DNA from 3 places in the Planosporangium spinosum genome. Region 1 is predicted to be linked to each of the others. Evidence: riboswitches for the same ligand, from Rfam matches in the RefSeq annotation. Region 1 holds a riboswitch; each other region holds the start of a gene.
What was found. Region 1 has a riboswitch for cyclic di-AMP ahead of ACNTMW_RS04545 (C39 family peptidase). Riboswitches for the same ligand answer to the same signal wherever they lie in the genome.
Positions count from the first base shown of each region.

Region 2: another riboswitch for cyclic di-AMP. It lies ahead of ACNTMW_RS20530 (C40 family peptidase); the one in region 1 lies ahead of ACNTMW_RS04545 (C39 family peptidase).
Region 3: another riboswitch for cyclic di-AMP. It lies ahead of ACNTMW_RS10280 (C40 family peptidase); the one in region 1 lies ahead of ACNTMW_RS04545 (C39 family peptidase).

Region 1 covers NZ_JBLYUB010000002.1:385,032-388,299, forward strand. The annotation lists gene ACNTMW_RS04540 (coiled-coil domain-containing protein) at 1-194, opposite strand, end outside; gene ACNTMW_RS04545 (C39 family peptidase) at 475-1,410, opposite strand; gene ACNTMW_RS04550 (hypothetical protein) at 1,587-1,778, shown strand; cyclic di-AMP (ydaO/yuaA leader) riboswitch at 1,880-2,025, opposite strand; gene ACNTMW_RS04555 (amino acid permease) at 2,927-3,268, opposite strand, start outside.
Region 2 covers NZ_JBLYUB010000015.1:125,558-128,825, forward strand. The annotation lists gene ACNTMW_RS20525 (methyltransferase domain-containing protein) at 1-740, opposite strand, end outside; gene ACNTMW_RS20530 (C40 family peptidase) at 803-1,765, opposite strand; cyclic di-AMP (ydaO/yuaA leader) riboswitch at 1,771-1,945, opposite strand; gene ACNTMW_RS20535 (sensor domain-containing phosphodiesterase) at 2,339-3,268, opposite strand, start outside.
Region 3 covers NZ_JBLYUB010000006.1:41,246-44,513, forward strand. The annotation lists tRNA gene ACNTMW_RS10270 (tRNA-Gly) at 129-202, opposite strand; gene ACNTMW_RS10275 (pyridoxamine 5'-phosphate oxidase family protein) at 240-731, opposite strand; gene ACNTMW_RS10280 (C40 family peptidase) at 853-1,830, opposite strand; cyclic di-AMP (ydaO/yuaA leader) riboswitch at 1,888-2,025, opposite strand; gene ACNTMW_RS10285 (C40 family peptidase) at 2,433-3,268, opposite strand, start outside.

The sequences.
Region 1 (3,268 bases):
TCCAGTCTGGCAGCGGCGTCGTTGTACCCCCGCGCCGCCGCGTCCAGCTGGTCACGCAGGGACGAGGCACCACCTTCCGGGCCGGCGGCGCCGGGAGCGGCGTGTACCGGCCCCGCCGGCAGCAGTCCCACCAGGACGGCGGCGGCGAGGAGTGCGGCAACGAGCAGGGTCGGTCGGGCAGGGGCGGCTGACAGCCTCACGTACACGTTCCTTCGTGTCGTCCGCCGGTCGGAGGGGTGACGGCGATCCGCATCGACCCTAGGCACATCTGCGCAGAACACCCAAGGCTCCTAATCCTCTTCTAATTAACGGGAACCGAACGGACCACGACATATCATCCTCACGTCCAGGGTCGCCGGCACGCCGACACGGGCAGCCCCCACACTCGCTCCGACGCCCGAGGGCCCGGCCGGCGATTCTCGCCGGCCGGGCCCTCGGATCGGTGACGGGAGGAAACCCGGGGAGCTCGGGCGGTCAGTACGAGTAGCCCCGGTTGACCATCCACTTGGCCATGTTGATGGTGGTGACCCAGTACGAACTGGCGCTCGGGTTGGCCGGATCGGCGATCTTCACCGCACGCCCCTCGTCGTTGTACCCGACGATGGCCACGTAGTGCCCGCCGCCGTAGCTGTGCCAGTTGCCATTGGTGTCCGTCGCGGAGCCGACGACGTTGGCGACGACGCCGTAGCCGTTGCTGACGGCGTGCACGACGTCCGCCTGCAGCTGGTCCATCTGGGCAGGCGTGGCCGCGGGTCCCGGAATCGACCTGGTCTGGTAGAAGTCGGTACCCAGCACGGAGTTCAGGACCCGGGTGGTGTCCACGGCCGAGTCGGTCCCACCGGTGTCGGTACCCAGCAGTCGGGCCACCTCGTCCTGGCTGGGGGTCTTACCACGCACGGTCAGCACGATCCGGGTGGACGCCGGGCCGCAGTAGTAGTAGTTCGGCTGCGACTGGTACTGGTAGTCCAGCTCCTTCGCCACCGGCGGGGCCGGGGCGGGCGTCGCGGTGGGAGCGGCCGACGGCGCGGCCGGGGCCTGGGCCTGCGCCTGCGCCTGCGCAGACTCAGGCGCCTGGGCCTGGGCAGGCGCCTGAGTCTGCGCCGGGGCCTGAGCCTGCACCGGGGCCTGAGCTGAAGCCCGGGCTTGGGTCCGGGCCGGAGCCGATGACTGGGCCGGGGCCTGGGTACGACTCTGGCTCCGGTCGGCCCGCTCAGCGCCGCCGTCACGGGTGGTGGTGTCCACAAGCGCCACATTCGTCGAGGTCTTCGACGTCGCCTGGCCGGACGACTCACTGATCAGAATGCCGCTCGTGGCGGCCACGGCGAGCACGCCCGCCGAGACGAGTGCGAGGCGGGAAATACCGGACGGTGCGGCATGCCGGAACCGGGTACGGGTACGGAGGGGCTTCAATTCAATTACTCCACGCAACTTGCCGGCCCTCGGCCGAACACCGGCCGACGACCCTGTGAGCTACCGGTCGACGCGGCGACGGGGACACACGAGGACCAGAGATGTCCGCGCAGGCGAACCTGGACGCGGTGGTATCAGCCTGCGACCGCGACACCCGTGCGTGAGTGGCCGGAGGCGTGAGCGGCATCGAGAGCGCCACCGTGGTCTGGCATGACGACGAGGAGGGTTACGCCACCGCGACGAACGGCCGTCTCGTACCTGTCGAGCGACCGGGGTACCCGGTACGCCCGGGAACTGTCCGGTGGTGGTACCGGGCGGACTGCCCGGCACGCGGCATCCTCGCGTCACCGACCTTTGATGTGACCTAGCGGGTCGAGGTCAGGGACCGACCCGAACCGGAGTGGCCGGCGGCGTGTCCAAAGTGGGTGGAGTATCGCGGAGGATGGGACAGGGGTCTTGCACGAGCATGATCTCCTTACGCTGCCGCTTACCGGGTTAGCTGACGGATTCGGGCGGGAAGGACGCCCTACCATGGGCCATTCGGCCCACGGATTCACCCCAAACGTTCGGTGGGTCCCCGGCTCGTAGACAAAGACGACTCAGCGGGCCCGCTCCGGCGTCGCCGACGGCAACATCAACCGGATCAGACGCGATGACACTACTGGTGGCCCATCGCCGCTGCCAAGACCCAATTCCTGTTACCCGCCGCACGTACGGAGCAATTGATAGATCATTTCTGAATCCTGCATTGCGGCCTTCGATGCGCATTTCCCATAGTCGGAAAACGATCATGCGTGCCGAGGCGGCCACACCCGCGACGCCTCGAGCCCGGCCCAATCGGACACACTCCGCCAGGGCTCCGCAGTTCCGCAGCCAGGACTCAGCCGCCAGGACTCAACCGCCAGGACACCGCCGCCCAGGAATCCCGAGCCGGGATGACCTGACCGGGATGCCCTGGCCGGGATGCCCTGACCGGGATGCCCTGACCGGGATGCCCTGGCCGGGATGCTCCCTGGTGTCGACCCGCCCGGTCGCGCCGACTGCCGGTGGCGCGAGGATGCCGCATCACCGGGCGCCGCCCCGGGATTCCGCGACGCCGAACCGGTGCACGTATCCGCGGCACCGAACCGGCCCGTCCGGACACGCGTCCGGCGTCCGGGTGCGTCCGGCGTCCGGACACGCCACGGTCGACGACCACTGGCCCCGTACCGCCTGCACATTCTTTCAATATTTCAATTCGTTTATGTAACTCGGCGACCTGCCAGCTCGCGAACATCCGACCCCGCCCACAGTCCCATGTTCGCCCCGGTGGACGTACCCATTAATGATCACGTTGCCGGCCACCCATGCGAAAACGTAAATCTTCGTCGAATGGCGTCGCGGGGAGCGCAATTTCAACGGCTGACGCTCGACCATTTCCCGGAGGCGCTTTCAGCATGCGCCATGGCCCCGTCAGCGTCGGCTGGCCGGCATCGACCCGTCAATACGGGTCGATCGCCGCTGGACCTTATCGCGCTCAGCGCACCGACGGCCCGTCGCCGGGCTGATGCCCGGTCGAAGACCCATGGCCGGGCGAATGCTCGGCCGAAGACCCATGGCCGGGTCGACGCTCCGCCGACGAATCATCGGAGGTGCCCGGCACCGGCACGGTTCCATTGCCGGGAGCCAGCAGAGACCTGCGGCGACTGTAGGCGAAGTAGACGACCAGCCCGACGGCGAACCACACGGCGAAGCGCAGCCACGTCTCCGGCTTGAGGAACGTGATGAGCCACAGGGAGAACAGCACCCCGATGGCGGGTACCACCGGCATACCGGGCGTCCGGAAGGTGCGTGGCAGGTCGGGCCGGCGGTACCGGAG
Region 2 (3,268 bases), on a different contig from region 1:
CGGTTCGGGTACGCCTCGCGCAGCCGCCACGCCACCTCGTCGCGGAAGCGTGCGGCTGCTGGCGGGTCGCCGGCCAGCGCGTCGAGGTAGGGCCGTAGGCCGGTGCCGGCGAACCATTCGAGGACGGGGTCGGTGCCGGGCAGGATGTGCAGGTAGGTGGTCTGCCAGGCGTCGACCGCCAGCCCGCTGCCGGCCAGCACGTCGAGGTACTCGTCGACCGGACGTACCGGGCTCGCGCTCCGTGGCCCGGTGCCGGACGCGGCTGCGCGGAGCCGATCGGTCCACTCCGGTGCGGTGACGACCGCGTGGATGACGTCCGCGGCGGCCATGCCGTCGGACACGGGTACCTGGATCGCCAGCGCGCCGCCCGGCCGCAGCGCCGCCGCCCAGGTGGGCAGCGCCGCCAGGTGGTCGGGCACCCATTGCAGCGCGGCGTTGGAGACGATCACATCGACCGACCCGGGGTCGGGCCGCCAGGCCGCGATGTCGCCGAGGCCGAACTCCAGTCGGCCCGGGTGGGTCAGCCGTTCGGCGGCGGCGATCATCTCCGGCGAGGAGTCGAGGCCGTACACGTGGGCGCCGGGCCACCGGTCCGCCAGGGTGGCGGTGACCGTGCCGGGGCCACAGCCGAGATCGACGACGCGCTCCGGCGCGGTGGTGCGGATCCGGGCGGTCAGGTCGTGGAAGGGGCGGGCCCGCTCGGCGGCGAACCGTTCGTACTGCGCGGGATCCCAGCTCACCCCGAAAAGCATGATCGCGGGGGACCGGTGTGTCCAGTCCCCCGCGATCATGGGTGTGCTGTCTAGCGGACCCGGCCGTACCCGTACGGCGTCATCATGTTGACGCTGGCGAGCTTGACATTGTCGCCGGGTTGCGGTGCGTGGATCACCTGGCCGCCGCCGACGTAGATGGCGACGTGCCCCAGACCGGAGTAGAAGACCAGGTCACCGGCCTGTAGCTGGCTGGCCGAGATGTGCGCGACCTGGTCCCACTGCATCGCCGCGTTGTGCGGCAGCGACTTGCCGGCGGCCGCCCAGGCCGCCATGGTCAGCCCGGAGCAGTCGTACCCGTTGGGGCCCGCGGCGCCGTAGACGTACGGCTTGCCGATGACGTTGTACGCGAACTTCACCGCGGTGCCGGCGCTGCCGGCGATGTTCGGGGCGGCGGGCTTGTTGGTCGGCGGAGGGGTGGTCGCCGACCCGTAGGCCTTCTTGCGCAGCTCCATCAGCGTGGCGAGGTCACTTTCGATCTTCGCCTTCTGGTCGGCCAGGCTCTTCTGGTCGGCCCGCTGCTGGTTGAGCAGGTCGTCGAGCTGCTTCTTCTGCGTGTCGTACTGCGCCTTCATCTGGGCGTAGCCCTCGATCTGGCGCTGCTCGGTGGAGGCGATGTGGTTGAGCGAGGTGAGCTCGGCCAGCACGTTGCCCGACGAGCCGTCCGACAGCAACAGCGTCATCGGCCGGGCCGCGCCGCCCATGTAGGCGCGCGCCGCGATCTTGCCGACGTTGTCGTAGGCCTGGTCGACCTGTGACTGGAGCGGCGCCATCTTGACGTTGAGCTCGTCGGCGGCGGCCTGGGTCGCCTTCAGCTTCTCGCCCACGCCGTTGTACTGCTCGACGATCTTTTCGAGGGCACTGGAGGACTGGTTGATCTGCTGCGTCAGGTCGCTCGCTGAGGGTTCCGCGTTGGCCGCCGTGGCCGGCGCGAGGACGGCTACCCCCACCGCGCCCAGGAGCATGGCACGCAGCAGTCGTGGTACTGCAGGCACAGAGCACCCTTCTTCCTTACCGCCTACCGAGTTAGCTGACGGGTTCGGGCCGGAAGAAGATGGCCCTACCGCAGGGTCCTGCGGATTCACCCCGGGACGGCGTGGCCGTCGGGTGGTTCCCCGGTTCACCCCGTGCGCCGCCGGGCGGCGACGGGTTATGCGATTCGGCGGTGCCGGCTCGTCGTCACCCGGGTTGGGCGGCGGACTTACGAGCGGGCCTAGACCAACTTAACGTGATCTTGGACGTACGGGAAGTACATCCTGTCCGTTACGCGTACTGGCTCCCCACCTTAGGTGAAAGTCGTTGTTACGTCCTGTTCTGAGGGCATGGCAGAGCGTTACCGAGGGAGCCTTTACTGATCTCCGATGCGACGGTCCACGGTGGCTGGTGGGCGGCTCAAATTGCCGAGTTTTGGCTGGTAGTGGCGTCATTTCCGATACTCGGCGGCATTGATGCGTGATTTCGTCCACTGTGTGGAATGCCCCCGCGCGAGATTTTCCACACAGTGATACACGCCAATTAGCCGACCGTTCCTTTCTCGGTGCCCGGTCGGCCATCGCCGGCCGTTCGGGTTACGCCGAATGGCGGGCCGCGGTCGCCGTACGGCCATTGCCGGCGTCCGCCGGCGGCCGGTGCCGGCCGGGAGGTTGGTCGGTGCGGACCACGTCGGTGCGGACCACCCAGTGCAGCAGGGAGCGGGCCGCCGCCAGGACCAGGCCCCGGTCGTAGGTGAGCGCGTACTCGAATCGCCGGTCCATCTCCGGGCCGCCGTCGCCGAGGTCGCGCGCCACCAGTGCGCCGGTGAAGTGCGGGCCGACGACGATCACGTTCCACTCGCCCCGCAGCGGGTCGTCGGCGGTCAGCCGCGCTCCGCGTACCCCGGGGATCGGCTCCTCGCCGACGTCGGTGGCGAGCACCGCGACGAGCGCTGCGGTATCGGCGATGCCGGTGTAGCGGCGCACGGTGGCCGGCGTCAGGTGACGGCCCTCCTGGAAGCAGCTCAGCAGTACCGGAGGCTCGGTCCGGTCGGTCGCCTTGGCCTCCAGGTACTTGCTGATCGGCAGCAGCATGCGCTTGGTGGAGTGGCTGGTGGGGCGCCGGGCGGCGACGATCTCGAACGGGGTACGCGCCTCGGTGCGGCTGGCCGGCGCGGCGGTCTCCGGCGCGGCCACGAACGCGAGCGGCTCGCGCGGTGGCCGCGCCGGACGGCGCAGTCGCTGGGCGGGGCCGAACAGCCAGCCCTGCCCGACCGTGGCTCCCATGCTGAGCGCGGTGGCGAGGTGCGCCGGCGTCTCGATGCCCTCGGCGAGGATCGTGGCGCCGGTGCGCTCGGCGTACGCGATGACGGCGTTGACCACCCGCGCCACCTCCGGCCGGTGCGGGTGGTGCACCAGGTGCATGTCGAGCTTGACCACGTCCGGGTGCACGAACGGCATCAGCGCCAGCGAGGCGGGGTTGGCGCCGACGTCGTCGAAGGCGACGCCCCAGCCGGCCGACCGGGC
Region 3 (3,268 bases), on a different contig from region 1:
CGGACACCCGGACGACGGTGCCGCCGAAGCGCTCACCACGGTGGGTTAATGGCCCGACGGCCCATCTGACAACGCGAATAGCCAAACGCCCCGGTCGGGATCATGGTCCTGACCAGGGCGATTGTCTGTGGAGCGGGTGACGGGAATCGAACCCGCACTGTCAGCTTGGGAAGCTGATGTTCTGCCATTGAACTACACCCGCGAGTGGAGCGGAACCTACTCTAGCCGACCCGGCCGCCTCAGCGCACCTCGCACCGCAGGGTTGGGCGTGGATCACGCCAGACCTGGCGGTATGCGCGGGCGAACTGGTCGACCGGGCTCGGGGACTGGCGGTGCCGCACGATCATGGCCACGTCGACGGTGAACTCGAACAGCCGCCAGTCGGCCAGGGGCTCGGCGCGCATCTCGATCGCGTACCGCTCGACCCGCGCCGGGTCGGTGATCAGGTGTGCCATGCCCGACACGTACGCCTCGTCGTCGGTGGTCTCGGGCGGGAACGAGTGCAGCGCGTACCGCCCGTCACGTTCCAGGTCGCGGCGCTTGGGCGAGTCGATGACGAAGCAGTACAGGCCGTCCCGGGTGATGAACGGCGAGACCGGGTGCAACCGCGGACCCCCGTCCGGCCGGATGGTCGCGAGGTAGCCCAGGCCGGGCCCGTACTGATGGACCAGCGCATGGATCGACGCCGCGAGCTGGGGCTCGACGGCGGCAAACTCGGACCAGGAAGCCATGGGTACAGTTTATCGAACACATGTACGAGATCGCTGCCGATTGCGCGAACGGGTGACCGACGCGGCAACGAAAATCGGGGCGGCGGAAAACCCGCCACCCCGATTCCGAAGACAGTGAGGATCAGCCCGGTCGGCCGAGGCCGGAGATCGGCATCGCGTCCATGCGGACCATCCGGACCACGTCACCGGACTGCGGTGCGTGCAGCGCCCAGCCGTCACCGACGTACATGCCCATGTGGTGCATGTCAGAGAACCAGAAGATCAGGTCACCGGTGCGCAACTGGTCACGACTGACCCGCTTGGTCGTCTGGAACTGGGTCACCGTGTAGTGGTACAGGTTGACCCGGCCGCCGGTCGCCTGCGCCCAGGCCCACTTCGTAAGGCCGGAGCAGTCGAAGTTCTTCGGACCCTCGGCGCCGAAGATGTACGCGGTTCCGATCTTGCTACAAGCGATCTGGGCGGCCTTGGAGCCGGGGCTGCCGTCCAGGAAGACCGGGCACGGCGCCGGGCGCAGGTTGCCCTGCGGGGCGTTGGTGCCGTAGGCCTCCAGGCGCATCTTGTTGAACTGCGCGATCTGGTCGTTGAGCTGCTTCTCCTGGTCGGCGAGCTGCTTCTCCTGGACCGTCAGCTTCTTGACCAGATCGTCGAGCGGCTTCTTCTGCGTGTCGTACTGTTCCTTCATCCGAGCCACGTCGGCGACCCGGTCCCGCTCGTTCTTGGCCATGGCGTCCAGCAGAGCGAGCTGGTCGGCGAGGTTGGTCGGCTGGCTACTGGTGAGCAGTGCACTCAGCGCCGACGCCTGGCCGCTCTTGTAAGCGCGCTCGGAGATCGAACCGACCCGGCTCATCGCGACGTCCACCTGCAGCCGCAGGGGCCTGATCTGCTCCTCGAGCTGCGCGACCTTGGCCTGGTTGTCCGCGAGCTGGACCTTGACGCCGTTGTGCTGCTCCAGCACGGGTTCGAGTTTGTTCCATGCCTCGTTGATCTGCGCCTCGATGGCGGCAGGATCGGCGGGCGCGGCGTGGGCGCTGGTCGACAGGCCCAGCGCGATGACCAGTCCGGCGCAGACCGCCCCGACGCCACCGAAGACAGTACGCACGGGTTTCAGACGCGACCCGGAAGGCCGCATCGTATGCAATTCCACCGGAGTCCGGCTCCTTACTTCCATGACCGCTTACCGGGTTAGCTGACGGGTTCGGGCGGGAAGTTCGCCCTACCGCTGACGCAGCGGATTCACCCCGGGACACGATTGGGTCCCCGGCTCGTCGATGAGACGATTGAGCGGTGTCGCGCGGCGCACCCGCTTTGGGTACGGACTCCCGCCCGACGAGCAATCACGCTATGGCGCGTCAAGGGTTGTGGCAAGTCCAGGATTGGGCCGTGGGCAGGGACGGCCATGGATTCCCAAAACAGCCCTTCTGACCTGCCGTTTCGCGGCTCCGGCGTCCTCATCGGCGATACAGAGCGGATCTTAGCCATCTACGGACGGTGGTGTGTAAATCGCCACACCGGCTAACCATTGCGCAACTGGCAGAGGATGTGAATCTTGCTGCCCGCAAATCCATCGGACGTGCGGAATGTCACCCAAACTGGACGCCTGTTGTCGGTGAATGGTGACCGTTTCACTGCTCACCGTAAGGGTGACACGCCGAAAGAGCGCCGGCAATCAATCGATCGCCGGCGCTCTCTGTGATCGGGAACTCAGGCCGGGCGGCCGTACCCCGACACGTTGTTGGCGTAGTACCCGGTCAGTTGCGCCATCCGGACGTAGTCACCGGTGTGTGGTGCGTGAACCATCCAGCCGCCGCCCACGTAGATACCGACATGGTGGTTGTCGGAGCCGAAGAAGATCAGGTCACCGGTGCGCAACTGGTCCCGGGTGATCGCCGTCGACTTCCTCCGCTGGGCGCTGGCCAGGTGGTCCAGCCGGACGCCGGCCGCCTGCCAGGCGACCATCGTCAGGCCGGAACAGTCGTAACCGTTGGGGCCCGCTGCTCCCCAGTAGTACGGCTTGCCGATCAGGCCGCACGCCTTCTGCGCGGCGGTCCCGCCCGGGCCACCGGTGAACTCCACCGGGCAGGCGGTCGGCTTCAGCACGCCGGTGGAGCCGCTGCTCCCGTACGCCTGCTGGCGCATCCGCTGCAACTGGCTGAGCTGCTCCTCGATCTGCTTCTTCTTCGCCGCGAGGTCGGCGTCCTGCTTCGCCTGCTGTGCGATCAGATTGTCGAGGGACGTCTTGTCGGCGGCGAACTTGTCGCGCGCGGCAGCCACCGTGCTGATCTGGTCGCGCTGACTACGCGCGACCATGTCCAGCAGCGTCAACTGCTCGGCGAGCGCCGTGGGCGAGTTGGTGCTCAGGATGGCGTTGACGGTCGACCCGCGCCCGCCCTTGTAGACGCTGGCAGCGAGGTTGCTGACCGTCGACATCGCCATGTCGACCTGCAACTGGAGGGGCTGCAACTGCGCCTGCAACTGGTCGGCCTTGGCCTTGTTCGCGGTGAGTTGGCCGTGAACGGCGTTGTACTGCTCGATGGTGG